DNA from 3 places in the Ensifer sp. 1H6 genome. Region 3 is predicted to be linked to each of the others. Evidence: predicted binding sites of a transcription regulator. Region 3 holds the regulator's gene; each other region holds the start of a gene.
The links. The regulator PhoB, encoded in region 3, activates phosphate uptake and scavenging genes when phosphate is short. The targets are predictions, from matches to a motif close to TGTCATNNANCTGTCAT.

Region 1 (5,862 bases), on a different contig from region 3:
CCCGCCAATGGCCAACGACCGCTTAGAACGCTTTGCTCACAATCTCGACTGGAACTTGCTGCGCACATTCGTCGTCGTGGTGGAGGAAGGCAGCATCACCGCTGCGGCCAACAGGCTCCTGCTGCAGCAGCCGGCCGTCAGCATGGCGCTCAAGCGGCTCGAACAGACCGTTGGGCAAAAGCTCATCGACCGCCGCCCGGGCCGCTTCGACCTGACCGATGCCGGCGCCCGATTGCACGCGCAGTGCCGCGACATCTTCGCGGCCGTCATCCGGCTTCCCAACGTCCTTGAAACGGCGGGCGAGGAAATCACCGGCCACCTCAACATTCATGTCGTCAGCCATGCCCACAACCCGGCCTGGGACCGGAAGCTCGAGAGCTTCTTTATCCAGCATCCGAAGGTAACGATTTCGGTGACGGTCGCCACGACTGTGGACGTTCTGAGCGCAGTCGAACGCAACATCGCGACGATGGGTCTTTGCGACGGCAACATCCCCGCCTGGCTGAACAAGAGCTTCCACGTGCGTGAGCGCTATGCGCTTTACTGCGGCCGCGAGCATCCCCTGTTCGGTGTCGAGGGTGTTGATTTCAACGATCTTCGCGGCAATGCCTATATCGCCTTCATCGCCGATGTGCTCGGCGGACAGCATATGAACTCCGTGACGGCAGTGCGCGCCATTGGCTCGTTTGGCCAGCAGGTTCGGGCCGTCTCCTGCAATGTCGAGGAAGTGATGCGGCTGATCGCCTCCAACGTCGGCATCGGCATGCTGCCGGATCATCTGGCAGCGCCCGCCGTCGCCGGCGGACGACTTTGGCAACTGCCGCCCTACCACAACCTGCCAACGACGGATGTGTTTCGCATCTCCAACCCGAACTCGATTCTCAATCCGGCCGAGGCCGCCTTCCTTGCGCATGTGGCCGATACCGCGCCGCTTGATCACTGCCTTGATCATCAGCAGAATTGATAGCGACATTTCCCGTTATAAATTTGAACGCGTAACACGCGCTGCCTATGGTCCCACCAAATCAGGAGCGGGGTCGGGACATGCGTGAATTTGATGTGGCAATCGTTGGTGGCGGCATTGCCGGCCTTTCGCTGGCCTTTTTTCTGGCACCGCACCGCTCCGTTGCCGTCATCGAGCGGGAAGACGGGCTCGGTTATCACAGCACCGGGCGCTCCGCCGCCGAATTCGTTCTGCGGTACAACGCCCCTGAAGTGTGCAAGCTCGCGGCGATCTCCAAGACTTTCTTCGATCAGCCTCCCGAAGGCTTTTCCGACGTACCGCTGTTGAAGCAGCGTGGCGGCGTCATGATCGCCAATGCGGAGAAAGTGGCACGGCTTGAGGCGGTGTTTGCCGAGGAAAGCGCTGTCAATCCCGACCTGCGAAGGCTGACTGTCGACGAAGCAATCACCCGCGTACCGATTCTTCGGCGCGACTATGTGGCGGCCGCATTTTATGACCCGAATTTCTGGGACATCGAGGTCGAGAACCTGCTGCAGGGTTACCTGCGCGGCGCACGTCGCCATGGCGCCGAGGTGATTGAGCGCAGCGACATCGTGGCTCCGCGCCGCGAGGCAAATGGCTGGGTGCTTTCGACGAATGCCGGCGAGATCCATGCCCAGGTCATCGTCAATGCGGCTGGCGGCTGGGCCGACCCGGTCGCAAGCCTCTTCGGCGTGACGCCGGTCGGCATCGTGCCGCATCGCCGCAGCGCGATCACGGTGGACCTTCCCGCGGAGATCGATGCCCTGACAATGCCCGAGATCAACGAGATCGACGAGGACTTCTATATGAAGCCCGAAGGCGGGCGGCTGCTTGCCTCTCCTGCCGACGCCACGCCGTGCGAACCGACGGACGTGCAGCCCGAGGAGATCGATGTCGCCTGGGGCGCCCACTACGTGGAAGAGGCGACGACCGTCCCGGTCCGCCGCATCTTCAAGAGCTGGGCTGGCTTGCGCAGCTTTTCACCGGACAAGCTGCCGGTGATCGGTCACGCCAAGGATCGTCCGGATTTCTTCTGGCTTGCCGGCCAGGGCGGCTACGGCATTCTGACGTCGCCGGCACTAGGCGCGCTTGCCGCAAACCTGCTGATTGGCCTACCGGCGCCCGAAAGCTTCGCCGCAAACGGCCTTGACCCAGTCGGTTTCAACCCCGAGCGCTTCCTGAGGTAGCGACAACGCACCTCCATCCCGCTGCGATTGTCACATTCCGTTAAGGATGTCGGCGAGGCTGTGAACTGTAACATAAACTACAAGAAACTGACATTTCGCTTTCATGAAGCGCCGATATGGCAGGTGTCATACCGATGACCGGTCTCCCCGAAAGAGGACCTGCTAGAAATGTTTCAGTTGAAGAATGTAACCCGCCAGTTCGGCAAGAAGACAGCCGTGAGCTCGGTTACCTTCGACATTCCCCAGGGCCAGATGGTCGGCGTGATCGGCCGCTCCGGCGCTGGCAAGTCGACGCTGCTTCGCATGATCAATCGCCTGGTCGACCTGTCGTCCGGCTCGATCGAGTTCGCCGGCACGGAAGTCTCGTCACTGCGCGGTGCCGCACTGCGCAACTGGCAGCGCGACTGCGCGATGATCTTCCAGCAGTTCAATCTGGTGCCGCGCCTCGACGTTCTGACCAATGTGCTGCTGGGTCGCCTGAACCATCGTTCGACGGTTCTGAGCATCCTCAACATGTTTACCCGCGAAGAGCGCATCATGGCGATCGGCGCGCTGGAGCGCCTCGGCATCGAGCAGACGGCGCTGCAGGCGGCGGGCACGCTTTCCGGCGGCCAGCAGCAGCGCGTGGCCATCGCCCGCGCATTGATGCAGCAGCCGAAGGTTCTGCTCGCTGACGAGCCAATCGCCTCGCTCGACCCGCTCAACGCCAAGATCGTCATGGACGCGCTGCGCGACATCAACGAGCGCGACGGCATCACCGTAATCACCAATCTCCACACGCTCGACACGGCGCGCAACTACTGCGAGCGGATCATCGGTATGGCGCACGGCCGCGTCGTCTTCGACGGCCAGCCGAAGGACCTGACGGCGGCCGCCGTCGCCGAGATCTACGGCGCCGATACGGGCATCGAGGAATCGATGACCTCGACAAGCATCAACATTCCGGCGGCCATTCCGCAGGAACAAACGGCATCTGCCGGCCTCCAGCCGCTGGCACTGGCCGGCATCTGACGCCCGCCAGGATCGAAGGCCCACGTCAAGGGCACCTCTTTGAAACCGAATATCATCCGGCAAAGCCGGAGAAACGGGAGAACCTTATGCTGAAGAAAGCTCTTCTGGGCGCTGTCGCCCTGCTCGCCCTCGTCGGCCACGCTCAGGCCGAAGACCTCAAGGAATTCCGCGTCGGTATCATCGGCGGCGAAAACGAAGCCGACCGCCTGCGCAACTTCCAGTGTATCGTCGACAAGCTGCCGGCTGCAATCGGCGTCGAAAAGGTTTCGCTGTTCCCGGCCGCCGACTATGACGGCGTCATCCAGGGCCTGCTCGGCGGCACGCTCGACTACGCCGAACTCGGCGCTTCGGGCTTTGCCAAGATCTACCTCGCCAAGGCCGACGCGGTCGAGCCGATCCTGACGACCGTCCAGACCGACGGTTCGACCGGCTACCACTCGATCATGGTCGCCCGCAAGGACTCCGGCATCACCAAGCTCGAAGACCTGAAGGGCAAGAAGCTCGGCTTTGCCGATCCGGACTCGACCTCTGGCTACCTCATCCCGCTCGTCACCCTGCCGGAATCGATCGGCGCGCCGGTCAAGGAATTCTTCGGTGAAACCGGCTTCGGCGGCGGTCACGAAAACCTGGTTCTCGAAGTCGTCAAGGGCACGTTCGATGCCGGCACGACCTTCGGTTCGGGCGTCGGCGAATTCAAGGACGGCTACACTTCGGGCAACCTGAAGAAGATGGTCGACAAGGGCATCCTCGACATGAATGACCTGGTCGAACTCTGGAAGTCGCCGTTGATCCCGAACGGCCCGATCGTCGTCCGTTCGACGATGAACGATGACATGAAGGCCAAGTTCAAGCAGTTCATGCTCGACCTGCCGAAGACCGATGCCGCCTGCTTCTCCGCCATCCAGGGTGGCGATTTCACTGGCTTCACCGAAGTCAACGCCGACTTCTACAAGCCGATCATCGACGCCCGCAAGGCAACGATCGGCGGCTGATTTTCCTGATCATTCAAGGACGCTGGCCGCCAAAACGGCCAGCGTTCGCCTTTTTGCTGGGGCGCCTGGAGCGCCTGTCGACAGAGGCCGGCATTGCCGGAACATTCATGGCAACTTCCATGCTCCCGAGGCATCTGAGTGAAAACGGCGCGCTGGTCGAGCGCCACTGGCAGGAGTTGAACTCGCGTCGCCGGCTTTACTCCTGGCTCGGCTTCGCCGTGCTGGTGCTCGCCCTTTCCGGCTCGCTCTGGTTTGCCAACGATTCCAATGCCGGCAAATTCTTCGACCGCCTGCCGCACTTCTTCGATTTCGTCGGCGATCTCGCGCCGCGTGATGGCCTGGAAATCTTCCGCGCCATGTTCGATCTGCCTTCGCCCTACGACGACGGCAGCTTCAAGTACAATTATCCCGAGGGTCGGCTCTACCTGACCGAGAGCTTCTACATTCCTGAGTATGTGCACAAGATGCTGGAGACCGTGAACATCGCGATCTTCTCCACCGTCATCGGCACGTTCTTCGGCTTCATCTTCTGTTTCCTTGCCGCCCGCAACCTGATGCCCAATCCGTGGGTTCGTGGTGTCGTGCGCCGGCTGATGGAGATCCTACGCGCCTTTCCCGAAGTGGTCATCGCCGGCTTCTTCCTGGCAATCCTCTCGCTCGGGCCGATACCCGCGATCGCCGCGGTTTCGATCCACACGGTCGGCGCACTCGGCAAGCTGTTCTTCGAGGTGGTCGAGAACGCCGACATGAAACCGGACGAGGGCCTGCGCGCCGCCGGTGGCAACTGGATCGAACGCGTCTGGTTCGGCATGGTGCCGCAGGTGCTGCCCAACTTCGCCAGCTATTTCCTGCTTCGCCTCGAGATCAACGTACGCGCCTCGACCATCATCGGCGCAGTTGGCGGCGGCGGGATCGGCGAGTTGCTGCGTCTGTCGATCGGCCAGGGCCATCAGGCAAAGACACTGGCGATCGTCATCCTGCTGTTTGCAACGATCTTCGCCGTCGACCAGTTTTCCGCATGGCTGCGCCGTCGCCTCGTCGGCGACCAGGCCTTCCAGCTTGCCCAGTAGGTGCGCATCATGACCTCCACGACCAGATTAAGCGCTCTCGAAATGGATGCGATCGCATCGCGTCACCCGCACTTGCTGCAGGGCTCCTCGAACAAGCGCCTGCGCACGATTGTCATCAGTGTCGGCCTCGTCGCTTACCTCATCTTCAGCTGGTGGTTCTTTTCGATCGGGCATGTTCTGGGCAACGCCAATTGGGGCATTGCCGGGACCTATCTCGCGGATTGGGTCTCCTACGAGGTTCGGCCCGAGATCAAGATCGCCCGCGACAAGACGATGACGCTCGATTACCAGCGCAACTCGCCGCTTGGGCCAAATCCGAATCCGGCATGGGTGGAACTCGACAAGGAAACCGTGACCCGAAAAGTCGAATTACCCGCTGCAACCGCACAGACTGCAAAGCCCAAGACGACGTCATCCTTCAGCTTCATGGCGCCGGGTTCAGCGCTCGGCGCGGCCAATACGCCAAGTGAGCAGAACCGCGTCGAAATGCGGACCGAGGAAATCATCACCAGGGCCGTCATCACCTATGACAGGTCGACGAAGATCGAAATTGCCGACGGACTCGTCAAGGCAACCCATCGTGGCGAGACGCTGACGATGGCCGTCGATGGCCAGGA
Region 2 (5,862 bases), on a different contig from region 3:
TTCGTCGAATTCTTCGGCCCCGGCCTCGACAACATGACGCTCGCCGACCGCGCCACCATCGGCAACATGGGTCCGGAATACGGCGCCACCTGCGGCTTCTTCCCGGTCGACAGCGAAACCATCAACTACCTCACCATGTCCGGCCGCGAAGAACAGCGCATTTCGCTGGTCGAAGCCTACTCCAAGGCTCAAGGGATGTGGCGCGATGGTGACGGCTCCGAGCTGGTGTTCACCGACACGCTCGAACTCGACCTCGGCGACGTTGTTCCGGCCATGGCCGGTCCGAAGCGTCCGGAAGGCCGCATCCCGCTGGAAAGCATTGCATCCGGTTTCGCAACCGCCCTCGAAGGCGACTACAAGAAGCCGGGCCAGCTTTCGAACCGCTACGCTGTCGAAGGCACCGACTTCGATCTCGGCCATGGCGACGTTGCCATCGCTGCGATCACGTCGTGCACCAACACGTCCAACCCGTCGGTTCTGATCGCCGCCGGCCTTCTCGCCCGCAACGCCGTTGCCAAGGGCCTGAAGTCCAAGCCGTGGGTCAAGACCTCGCTTGCACCGGGATCGCAGGTCGTCGGCGAATACCTCGCCAAGTCGGGCCTGCAGAAGGACCTCGACGCGCTTGGCTTCAACCTCGTCGGCTTCGGCTGCACCACCTGCATCGGCAACTCCGGTCCGCTGCCGGCCCCGATCTCCAAGACGATCAACGACAAGGGCCTGATTGCCGCCGGCGTTCTCTCCGGCAACCGCAACTTCGAAGGCCGTATTTCGCCGGACGTTCAGGCCAACTACCTCGCCTCGCCGCCGCTCGTCGTCGCCTATGCACTCGCCGGAACGGTTCAGAAGGACCTGACCAACGAGCCGCTCGGCGAAGATCGGGACGGCAACCCGGTCTTCCTCAAGGACATCTGGCCGACCTCCAAGGAAATCCAGGAGTTCATCTTCAAGTACGTGACCCGCGAACTCTACGCGACCAAGTACGCCGACGTGTTCAAGGGCGACGAAAACTGGCAGGCCGTTCAGGTTCCTCCGGGCCAGACCTACGCCTGGGACGATGGTTCGACCTACGTGCAGAACCCGCCCTACTTCGTTGGCATGGGCAAGTCCGGCTTGGGCATCTCCGATATCAAGGGTGCTCGCGTTCTCGGCCTGTTCGGCGACAAGATCACCACCGACCACATCTCGCCGGCCGGTTCGATCAAGGCGGCTTCGCCGGCCGGTTCGTACCTCATCGACCATGGCGTCGGCGTCGCCGACTTCAACCAGTACGGTACGCGTCGCGGCAACCATGAGGTGATGATGCGCGGCACCTTTGCCAACATCCGCATCCGCAACCACATGCTCGGCCCGAACGGCAAGGAAGGTGGCTACACCATCCACTATCCGTCGAAGGAAGAGATGTCGATCTACGATGCGGCCATGCAGTACAAGGAAGAGGGCGTTCCGCTCGTCATCTTCGCCGGCGTCGAATACGGCAATGGCTCGTCGCGCGACTGGGCTGCAAAGGGCACCAACCTGCTCGGCGTCAAGGCCGTGATCGCCCAGTCCTTCGAGCGTATCCACCGCTCGAACCTGGTCGGCATGGGCGTCATCCCGTTCGTCTTCGAACAGGGAACGACTTGGGAATCGCTGGCCTTGAAGGGCGACGAGATCGTCACGATCGACAATCTCGCCAACGTTCAGCCGCGCGAAAAGCGCGTCGCCAAGATCACCTATGGCGACGGCAGCGTGAAGGACGTTCCGCTCGTTTGCCGCATCGATACGCTCGATGAAGTCACCTACGTCAACAATGGCGGCATCCTGCAGACGGTTCTGCGCGACCTCGCCGCCTGATCGCTCTGGTTGCTTGAAACATTGAAAGGCCGGGATACCGCAAGGTGTCCCGGCCTTTTCACGTTTCCTATAGGTTGCCTGCCCATATCCTCACTCCAACGTGACTTCCCGTTGAAGCATCGGCGTCGTATGTAATGGACTTCCCCGTGAAGTAGGCCTGTCGGCCGCCAATGAAGTGACGCCATGACATTCGCAGACAGATATTTCCTTCGCCCCGTTGCAATGGCTTTCGGGCTTTTTGCTGCAGCGTCGGTTCCGGCTATGGCTGAGGATGGCAAGGTTATCAAAGGCGTCGTCGAACTCTTCACCAGCCAGGGCTGTTCCTCCTGCCCTCCAGCCGATGCCGCCTTGAAGAAGCTGGTCGATGACGGCGACGTGGTGGCGCTGTCCTATCACGTCGACTACTGGAACTATCTCGGTTGGAAAGACACGCTCGCCTCGACAGAGAACACAGACCGGCAATATGCCTATGCCCGCATGCTGGGTCGAAATGGCGTCTACACACCGCAGGCGATCCTCAACGGTCGCGACCACGTCAACGGCGCCAATCTGCAGGCGATCAAATCCCGGCTCGACGCCATGAAGACCGCCGGCAAGGGGCTTGCCGTTCCGGTTGATGCGAAGATCAACGGCGAGGAGATTTCGATCAAGGTCGGCGCGGGTGACGGCAAGGCAAATGTCGTCGTCGTCTATTTCGACCGGGCGAAGATCGTCAATGTCGAGAAAGGCGAAAACAGCGGCAAGAAGATCGCCTACTGGCACGCAGTGCGCGATATCCAGACCATTGGCATGTGGGATGGCAAGCCTGCGACCTTCACCCTGCCTGCAACCGTCCTGACGGAGCAGCGTGGCAAAAGCGGCTGCGCGGTGCTGTTGCAGTCGATGAAAGATGCTGAAACCCCGGGCGCGATCATCGGCGCGACTGCCGTGCTCGCCGGCCCGCAGGGCAAACTGTGAGCGGCTGCAGGACGCTTTAAGTCGGAATCGATTTAGGGAAAATAGGCGGCATGCCTGAACCATTACAGCGTCCTTTGCGCGTCATACTTGACGCGCGGCGCTGTAAGGGGTGGTTCGGCCCGGCAGCATCGAGGGGCTGGGGCTGAGGGTTCGAAGTTACCGGACCGAACCGGCCATGACTGCGTTCTTTGAAGGTCACGCAGCATGACGATCTGACCGGACATACGGTGGCAACGACTCTGTCCGTCAGCGCCCGCGAGTTTTGCGGTGAATTGGGGCGGCGATTTGACTGAAATGGGGCAGAGGCAAGAAATGCCATCTGCACCCAGCGGCTCCGGCCGGTTCCGGCTTGCTTTTCGGCTCGTGTCAGGCAAACTGTTATCGTTCTGTCACAACAGAAGGCCGGATTGCCGATGACCGATGAGCCGGATCTGCCGCGAGGCGAGGCGCGACATCAGCGCCAGACCACTTCTGAAGTGGTCGTCGATCTCTCGGAATACAAGAACGCCCGGAATGCTCCTCCCATCACCTTTCACCGCCGAGAACTCGACCAGATCCTGTGGGTCTACGGCCGCATGGTCGGCGAAGGCGAATGGCGCGACTACGCCATTGACCACCTGAAGGACCGCGCCGTCTTCTCCGTTTTCAAGCGCGCGGGCGAGATGCCTCTCTTCCGCATCGAAAAAAACCCGAAGCTGGCGGCCAAGCAAGGTGCCTTTAGCGTGCTCAACGTCCACGGCACGATTCTGAAGCGCGGGCACGAGCTCGGACAGGTCCTGAAGGTTTTCGACAAGGCGCTCAAGCTGGTCGAAACCTGAGACGCCACATCGGAACGATCGGAGAGTCAGGCCCACATGCCGGCTCTGGCTTCGCTGACATCTGCCCTCAGGCTTGATAAAGCGTATCCGGGTAGACGCCCTCGGGCGGATCGCTCGTCGCTCGATCGCCCAGCGCAAGCTGCATGATCGCGGTATCGAGCCACCGTCCATGCTTGAAGCCGGTCGCCTTCATCAGCCCATGATGTTCGAAACCCAATGATTGATGGACCGCGATCGATGCGGGATGGGCACCGCCGATGACCGCCACCATCTGGCGAAATCCAAGCGCCGTGCAGCGGCGAACAAGCTCGGCGAGCAGCATCCTTCCTGCCCCCTTCCCCCGTGCCGAAGGCGCCAGGTAGATCGAATCCTCGACCAGGAAGCGATAGGCCGTCCGCGTGCGGAAGGCCGAGGCATAGGCGTAGCCGATGATCATGCCCGCCGCGTCGATCGCGACGATGTAGGGATAACCATGGCCGACGATGGTGGAGAAGCGCGCTGCCATTTCCGCCTGCGACGGAGGCGCGACCTCATAGGTCGCCACGCCGTTCAGAACGGATTCGCGATAGATCTCGGCAATGGTGGGCAGATCGGAGACGGTGGCGTCGCGCAGGGTCAGGGACATGGAAGGATCTTGACGGTTGGATTTTTTCATTCAGTCACATGGATCGCACCCGTGGATCAAGCCCTTTTCCGGGCAACAAAAAAGGCGGCCGAAGCCGCCTTTTCCGTCAATCTCTTCAGGCTTAGTTGTTCCGGTTGCCCATGAACTGCAGCATGAACATGAACAGGTTGATGAAGTCGAGGTAGAGCGTCAGCGCGCCCATGATCGCCTTGCGGCCAGCAACGGTGCTGTCGTCGGCATCGTAGTACATTTCCTTGATCTTCTGCGTGTCGTAGGCGGTGAGGCCTGCGAAGATCAGCACGCCGATCACGGAGATTGCGAAGCCGAGTGCCGAAGAGCCGAGGAAGATGTTGACGATCGACGCGATGATGACGCCGAACAGACCCATGATCAGGAACGAGCCCATGCCGGACAGGTCCTTCTTCGTGGTGTAGCCGTAGAGCGACAGTGCACCAAACGAGGCGGCGGTCACGAAGAACGTCTGCACGATGCTCTGGCCGGTAAAGACCATGAAGATCGACGACAGCGAAACGCCCATCAGGGCCGCATAGACCCAGAACGTCATCTGCGCGGCAGAAACGCTCATGCTATTGATGCGGAAGCTCATGAAGAACACGAGACCCAGCGGAGCGAGCATGACGACCCATCTCAGGGGCGACGCATAGAGAAGTTGGGCGAATGCCGGATTGGAGACGGCAAGCGCGAATGTTCCGTAAGCTGCCAGGCCGGTGATCGCCAGGCCGAGGGCCATCAAGTTGTAGACCTTCAGCATGTAGGTGCGAAGGCCTTCGTCGATCACGGCACCCGCCTGAGCGCCGGCGGGCGACATTCGGGTTTGGTAGTTTCTCAGATCAGCCATTGTTTCCTCATTTAAGCCCCGGTTGAACTTACGGTGTCGGGCGGATGACCTGACCGATCGGCCATCATCCCATGCCCAGGCGCCGCTGCGGGGCTCCAGCATGCCTGTGGATAAATATGATGCCGAAAGCCCTTGCGTACAAGACCTTCAGACCCGTGATTCGGCACAGCCTGGGCGTTTATGGCCTTGTATGACAGGGATTTACGGTTAACTCCGTCCGCTCAGAGCTCCCGCAGGACCGGCGCCGCCTTCTGACCCAGCACACGCCAGGTGCCGGCAAGCCCGATGCCAACAGTCATCACCAGCGCAATGACGACCGTGGCAACCGCAACATCCGGCAGGAAACTCGACGGCAGCTTCATGATCCGGCTGACGACGTACCAGGCGGAGACGCCGCCCGCAAACAGCGCAAAGACCGCGGTTGCAAGGCCAAGGATGATGTATTCGTAGCTGAAGGCACGGATCAGCGTGGCGCGCGTGGCGCCCAGCGTCTTCAGCACCACCGCATCGTGGATGCGCGCCCGATTGCCGGCAGCAAGCGCGCCGGCCAGCACCAGGACGGAGGCGACGAGCGCGACGGCGGCGGCAGCACGGATCGCCGTTGCCAGCTGCCCGAGAAGCGCGTTCACAATGTCGAGAGCATCCTTTACCCGCACGCTGGTGATCGTCGGATAGGCGTTGGTCACGGCTTTCAGCACCGTCGCCTCCTCCTCCGGCGTCGCGCCGGGATCGATCACCGTTGCGAGCCACGCATGCGGAGCGCCGGCAAA
Region 3 (5,862 bases):
TCGATGTACTTCTGCTGACCACCCGCCGCGATGGTCGCGATCGTGCGTCCGTGGAAGGCACCCTCGAAGGTGATGATGTGGAACTTCTCCGGATTGCCCTTGGCATAGTGGTAGCGACGCGCAGTCTTGATCGCGCATTCGAGCGCCTCGGCACCCGAGTTGGTGAAGAAGACACGATCGGCGAAGGTGACGGCCGTCAGCCGGCGTGCAAGGCTCTCCTGGCCGGGGACCTCATAAAGGTTGGACAGGTGCCAGACCTTCTCGGCCTGCGCCTTCAACGCCTCGACCAGATGCGGATGCGCATGGCCAAGCGAGTTGACGGCGACGCCGGCGGCGAAGTCGAGATAGCGCGAGCCGTCTTCGGCGATCAACCAGACGCCCTCTCCTCGCTCGAAACGCAACGGCGCACGCATGTAGGTGTCGTAAAGCGGCGTGGTTGCAGTCATGGCGAGCCTCTCCTTCATTGCTATCGGCATCGATCCGAGCCCCTGTTGAGCGCGGCAAAAAATTAAAAATGCCGCCTTGCGGCGGCGCAGGCACTATTCCTATTTCGCAGCGCAATGTCAACAAAACCAAGCTTTGCAGTGCGGTCGGACGGGTCTGATCCATGCGACGAAAAAATCACGCGACGGGGCTTGCAAAAATGCAACGCCCACCGAGCAAGTTGGGGAAAACCAAGAAATCGATTCGGCGCGATTCGCGGGACTCTTGCCACGGAGTCCGCCGGTCAGTAGGTTAATGTTCAATTACTAGACGCATGCGGCGGGCCTAGTCACCAAAAGTGTTATCGCGTTGCAGCTCCGGAGCCTGTCCGGAGCGTGGTGAGAGATTCTGTCATCGCCAACGCTGAGAACGGAGAGTGCAGAAATGAACTGGACTGACGAGCGGGTGGAAAAACTGAAGAAGCTTTGGTCCGAGGGCCTGAGCGCGAGCCAGATCGCGGCACAGCTCGGCGGCGTCAGCCGCAATGCGGTCATCGGCAAGGTTCACCGGCTGAGCCTGCCCGGCAGGGCCAAGGCTGGCGGAACCACCGCCGCGACCCGGCCGAAGCAGCGCCCGACTTCGGCGCCGCGCGCTCCGAACTACGCTTCGCGCGTCACGACACGGACGGTTACCCGTGCGGCCGGCGCGACCGTGCTCAAGGAAGAGGTCGAAGTCGATCTCGTCGCCGAACAGGATTTCCGCATCCAGACGGATGTGGTCGTGCCAATGTCGCGCCGCCTGGAGCTGACGCAGTTGACCGAGCGCACCTGCAAATGGCCGATCGGCGACCCGCTCAAGGAAGAATTCCACTTCTGCGGCAACGATTCCCCGGAAGCTTCGCCCTATTGCACATTCCATGCGCGGCTTGCCTATCAGCCGACCTCCGAGCGCCGTCGCGCTCGCTGAGACGACCGAAAACCACATGCAGAAAAGGGGCCGCACGGCCCCTTTTTTATTGGCTGCTGCATGTTTCCCTGGTTCGTATTCGCTTCAAGGAAACATGCCGCAATTCAAGATGCAACAGCGACCTTTGCGCGTCCATTAAGATGCGCGGCGCTGCAGTGGCCGGCTGGCTCAGCTTTCGAGCGAGTAGCCGGCACCGCGAACGGTGCGGATGACATCAGGCATGCTCGAGAAATTCAGTGCCTTGCGCAAGCGACCGACATGCACGTCGACGGTGCGCTCGTCGACATAGATATCGTGGCCCCAGACGCCATCAAGGAGTTGCGAGCGCGAGAACACCCGGCCCGGCGACGACATCAGGAATTCGAGCAGGCGGAATTCCGTCGGACCAAGGCGGACCTCGCGGGTGCGGCGATGCACGCGATGGGTCTCGCGATCGAGCTCGATGTCGCCGCAGCGAAGCAGCGTCGAGAGGACCTCGGGCTTGGCGCGCCGCAGCATCGCCTTGACACGGGCCATCAGCTCCGGGGTCGAGAACGGCTTGACGACATAATCGTCGGCGCCGGTGGCAAGGCCACGAACCCGCTCGCTCTCCTCGCCGCGCGCCGTCAGCATGATGATCGGCAGGCGCTCGGTTTCCGGACGTTGGCGCAGCCGGCGGCAAAGCTCGATGCCGGAAACGCCCGGCAGCATCCAGTCGAGGATCAGGAGATCCGGGAGGCGCTCCTGTAGGCGGATCTCCGCCTCGTCTCCGCGCAGGATCGTATCAACATCGAACCCTTCGGCTTCGAGGTTATAACGCAGCAGGACACTCAGCGCCTCTTCGTCTTCGACAACGGCGATTTTCGGCAACATCAGGCAACGTCTCCTTACCCAGAGCGTCTCGCGTTCGATCGAACGCAAAGAGATGCTCGAACATATAGAATCTGGAGCACTCCGCGCGTTTTCATAGGCACGCGCGAAAACGTATAGCTTCAGACGCAGTAGAGCAGGGCCGCAACCAGGGCTGCGACCGGAGCAGGTTCATAAGCAGGCACTCGAACGTATCCGGGTCTTAAAGCGCGTCGCGATCTCTAAGATGCGCTTGTTGTGCTTTAAGTTCTTGTTTTTGCACATGTCGTTATCGCAAAACCGCTGCGCACTTTTGCGCGACATGCGTTAGTCCTTCACGGCACCCAGCGTCGACGTATTGTCGTCCTTCGGACGCTCGCCTTCCGGCTGCGCGCCCGTCGCCATGTAGTAGATCGTCTCGGCGATATTGGTGGCGTGGTCGCCGATACGCTCGATGTTCTTGGCACAGAAGAGAAGATGCGTGCAGGGCGTGATGTTGCGCGGATCTTCCATCATGTAGGTGAGCAGCTCGCGGAACAGCGAGGTGTAGATCGCGTCGATCTCCTCGTCGCGCTCGCGGATGCTGTTGGCCTTCTCCGGCGAGCGGGAAGCGTAGACGTCGAGGACTTCCTTGAGCTGCACCAGCGCAAGCTCTGCCAGGTGTTCGAGACCGCGCGCCAGCTTGCGCGGGATGCCGGAGCCGGCAACCGCGATGACACGCTTGGCGTTGTTCTTGCCGAGGTCGCCGACGCGCTCCAGATCGGACGCGATGCGGATCGATCCCATGATCTCGCGCAGGTCGGCAGCAACGGGCTGGCGCTTGGCGATGGTGACGATTGCCTTTTCGCCGATCTGGCGTTCGGCTTCATCGAGGATGGTGTCGTCGGAGATCACCTTCTGCGCCAAGGCGAGGTCAGAATTGACAAGCGCACGAACGGATTCGCCCACCATCTGCTCGGCAAGCCCGCCCATCTCGGAGATGCGGCGCGTGAGATATTTCAGTTCTTCGTCGTAGGCGGACATTATGTGCATGGACATAGTCTTCGATCCTTGCGGGCGCGTTCAGGAAACGGGGTGAAGAGGAGCTTCGGCCATCAACCGAACCGGCCCATGATGTAGTCCTGGGTACGCTGGTCATCCGGATTGGTGAACATCTTGTCGGTGTCGTTCTCCTCGACAAGATTGCCGAGGTGGAACATGGCAGTGCGCTGCGAAACACGCGCCGCCTGCTGCATCGAGTGGGTGACGATGACGATCGTGAAGTTGGTACGCAGCTCGTGGATCAGTTCCTCGACCTTGGCCGTCGCGATCGGATCGAGCGCCGAACAGGGCTCGTCCATCAGGATCACTTCAGGGCTGACGGCAACGGCGCGCGCGATGCACAGACGCTGCTGCTGGCCGCCCGAAAGACCGGTGCCCGGCTCCTGCAGGCGATCCTTCACCTCGTTCCACAAACCAGCCTTCTGCAGGCTGGTCTCGACGACTTCGTCGAACTCAGACTTGGTGCGGGCAAGCCCGTGGATGCGCGGGCCGTAGGCGACGTTGTCGTAGATCGACTTCGGGAACGGGTTCGGCTTCTGGAACACCATGCCGACGCGGGCTCGCAGTTCCACGACGTCGATCGTCGGGTCGTAGATGTCGTCTTCATCGAGCGTGATCTTGCCGGTGACGCGGCAGTTCTCGATGGTGTCGTTCATGCGGTTCAGCGTGCGCAGGAAGGTCGACTTGCCGCAGCCCGAAGGGCCGATCAGCGCTGTCACCGTGTTCTCGCGGATATTGAGATTGACGTCGAAAAGCGCACGCTTCTCGCCGTAGTAGACCGACACATCCTTGCCGATCATCTTGTAGGGCACGGTGTTCATTTTCTGATCCAAGGCTTTTTCGACTGCTGCTTCTGACATGATGTTCATAGTAATTACCTCACTACCAACGGCGCTCAAAGCGACGTCGCAACAGAATGGCGCCAAGGTTCATGACGACGAGGAAGATGAGAAGAATGATGATCGCGCCGGATGTGCGCTCGACGAAGGCGCGTTCCGCCTCGTTGGCCCACATGTAGATCTGCACCGGCAGCGCGGTCGACGGCTCCATCGGCGAGCCGGGATAATCGACGACGAAGGCGACCATGCCGATCAACAGCAGCGGCGCGGTTTCGCCAAGTGCATGGGCGAGACCGATGATCGTGCCGGTCAGGATGCCCGGCATCGCCAGCGGCAGGACGTGGTGGAAGATGGTCTGCATCTTCGACGCACCGAGACCGAGCGCTGCCGAGCGGATCGACGGCGGGACCGCCTTCAACGCTGCACGGGTGGCGATGATGATCGTCGGCAGGGTCATCAGCGTCAGCACCAGGCCGCCGACGAGGGCGGCCGAGCGCGGCATGCCGGCGAAGTTGATGAATACGGCCAACCCCAAGAGACCGTAGACGATCGACGGAACGGCGGCGAGATTGTTGATGTTGACCTCGATGAGATCGGTCAGCCGGTTCTTCGGCGCAAACTCTTCGAGATAGATCGAGGCGGCAACGCCGATCGGCAGCGACAGCACGAGCACGATCAGCATCATGAACAGCGAACCGAGGGCGGCAACGCCGACGCCTGCCGCTTCCGGACGGCTCGAGGCACCGAAGGTGAAGATGCCGGTGTTGAAGCTCTTCTTCAGGACGCCGGCGCTTGCAAGCTCGTTCATCCAGGTGACCTGCTGGTCCTTGACCTTGCGCTTGCTCTCATCGACCTTCAGGTCGATCTGCCCCTTGAAGGCGGAGTCGACATTGGCTTCGGCGAGCAGTGTCACCGGTATGGTCTTGCCGATAACCGACGGGTCGGCGACGACGATGTCGCGCAACAGCGTGCGGGAGCTTGCAGACACCATGTCGGTGGCCCGCTTGACCAGCGGACGATTGCTCGGATCGATGCCGAGCTGCTTGATCAGCGCATCGCGGACCAGCAGCGGATAGTTGGCCGCCACCAGCACCTTGCCGTCGGTCGCGCGCTCACCCTTGGGATCGATGACCTTTTCGGTGAATTCGATCGGCAGCGTGATCGTCGTCTGCTGGAACGCGGTGTAGCCGTTGGAGATCACCGTCCACAGCAGCAGAGCGAGGAAGAACAGGCCAAGACTGATGGCGCTGATGCCATAGGCACGGAACCGACGCTCGGCCGCGTAGCGACGCTTGATGCCGATATCACGCTTGGCGGATGCGGGGCGGACGGAGATCCGGACGGCCGGGGAAGCGATGTCGGTCATTCGTACTGTTCCCGATATTTGCGCACGATGTAGAGCGCGTAAATGTTGAGGCCGAGCGTGATAACGAAGAGCGTGATGCCGAGTGCGAAGGCAACCAGCGTCTGCGGCGAGGTGAACTCAAGGTCACCCGTCAGCTGGTTGACGATCTTCACCGTCACCGTGGTCATCGGCTCGAAAGGATTGATTTGCATGCGGGCCGCGACACCGGCGGCAAGCACCACGATCATCGTCTCGCCGACGGCACGCGAGGCGGTCAAAAGCAGAGCGCCGACAATGCCCGGAAGTGCTGCGGGAAGGATGACCTTCTTGACTGTCTCGGAGCGGGTGGCACCAAGGCCGAGCGAACCGTCGCGCAGGGCCCGCGGTACCTGGGTAATGATGTCATCGGAAAGCGAGGAC

Region 1: a site for PhoB is predicted at 2,261-2,277, ahead of phnC (phosphonate ABC transporter ATP-binding protein). Genes of this name have one in related genera too.
Region 2: a site for PhoB is predicted at 3,167-3,183, ahead of BKP54_RS22740 (DUF2794 domain-containing protein). Genes of this name have one in related genera too.

Annotation. Positions count from the first base shown of each region.
Region 1 is NZ_MOAI01000005.1:240,168-246,029, reverse strand. It holds gene BKP54_RS08445 (LysR family transcriptional regulator) at 8-964, shown strand; gene BKP54_RS08440 (FAD-binding oxidoreductase) at 1,045-2,172, shown strand; gene phnC (phosphonate ABC transporter ATP-binding protein) at 2,341-3,183, shown strand; gene phnD (phosphonate ABC transporter substrate-binding protein) at 3,270-4,175, shown strand; gene phnE (phosphonate ABC transporter, permease protein PhnE) at 4,283-5,245, shown strand; gene phnE (phosphonate ABC transporter, permease protein PhnE) at 5,255-5,862, shown strand, end outside.
Region 2 is NZ_MOAI01000021.1:27,777-33,638, forward strand. It holds gene acnA (aconitate hydratase AcnA) at 1-1,833, shown strand, start outside; gene BKP54_RS22735 (thioredoxin family protein) at 2,017-2,790, shown strand; gene BKP54_RS22740 (DUF2794 domain-containing protein) at 3,204-3,608, shown strand; gene BKP54_RS22745 (GNAT family N-acetyltransferase) at 3,676-4,233, opposite strand; gene BKP54_RS22750 (Bax inhibitor-1/YccA family protein) at 4,355-5,092, opposite strand; gene BKP54_RS22755 (ABC transporter permease) at 5,314-5,862, opposite strand, start outside.
Region 3 is NZ_MOAI01000017.1:5,635-11,496, reverse strand. It holds gene BKP54_RS19955 (aspartate aminotransferase family protein) at 1-446, opposite strand, end outside; gene BKP54_RS19950 (GcrA family cell cycle regulator) at 868-1,389, shown strand; gene phoB (phosphate regulon transcriptional regulator PhoB) at 1,558-2,241, opposite strand; gene phoU (phosphate signaling complex protein PhoU) at 2,545-3,255, opposite strand; gene pstB (phosphate ABC transporter ATP-binding protein PstB) at 3,312-4,127, opposite strand; gene pstA (phosphate ABC transporter permease PstA) at 4,141-5,463, opposite strand; gene pstC (phosphate ABC transporter permease subunit PstC) at 5,460-5,862, opposite strand, start outside.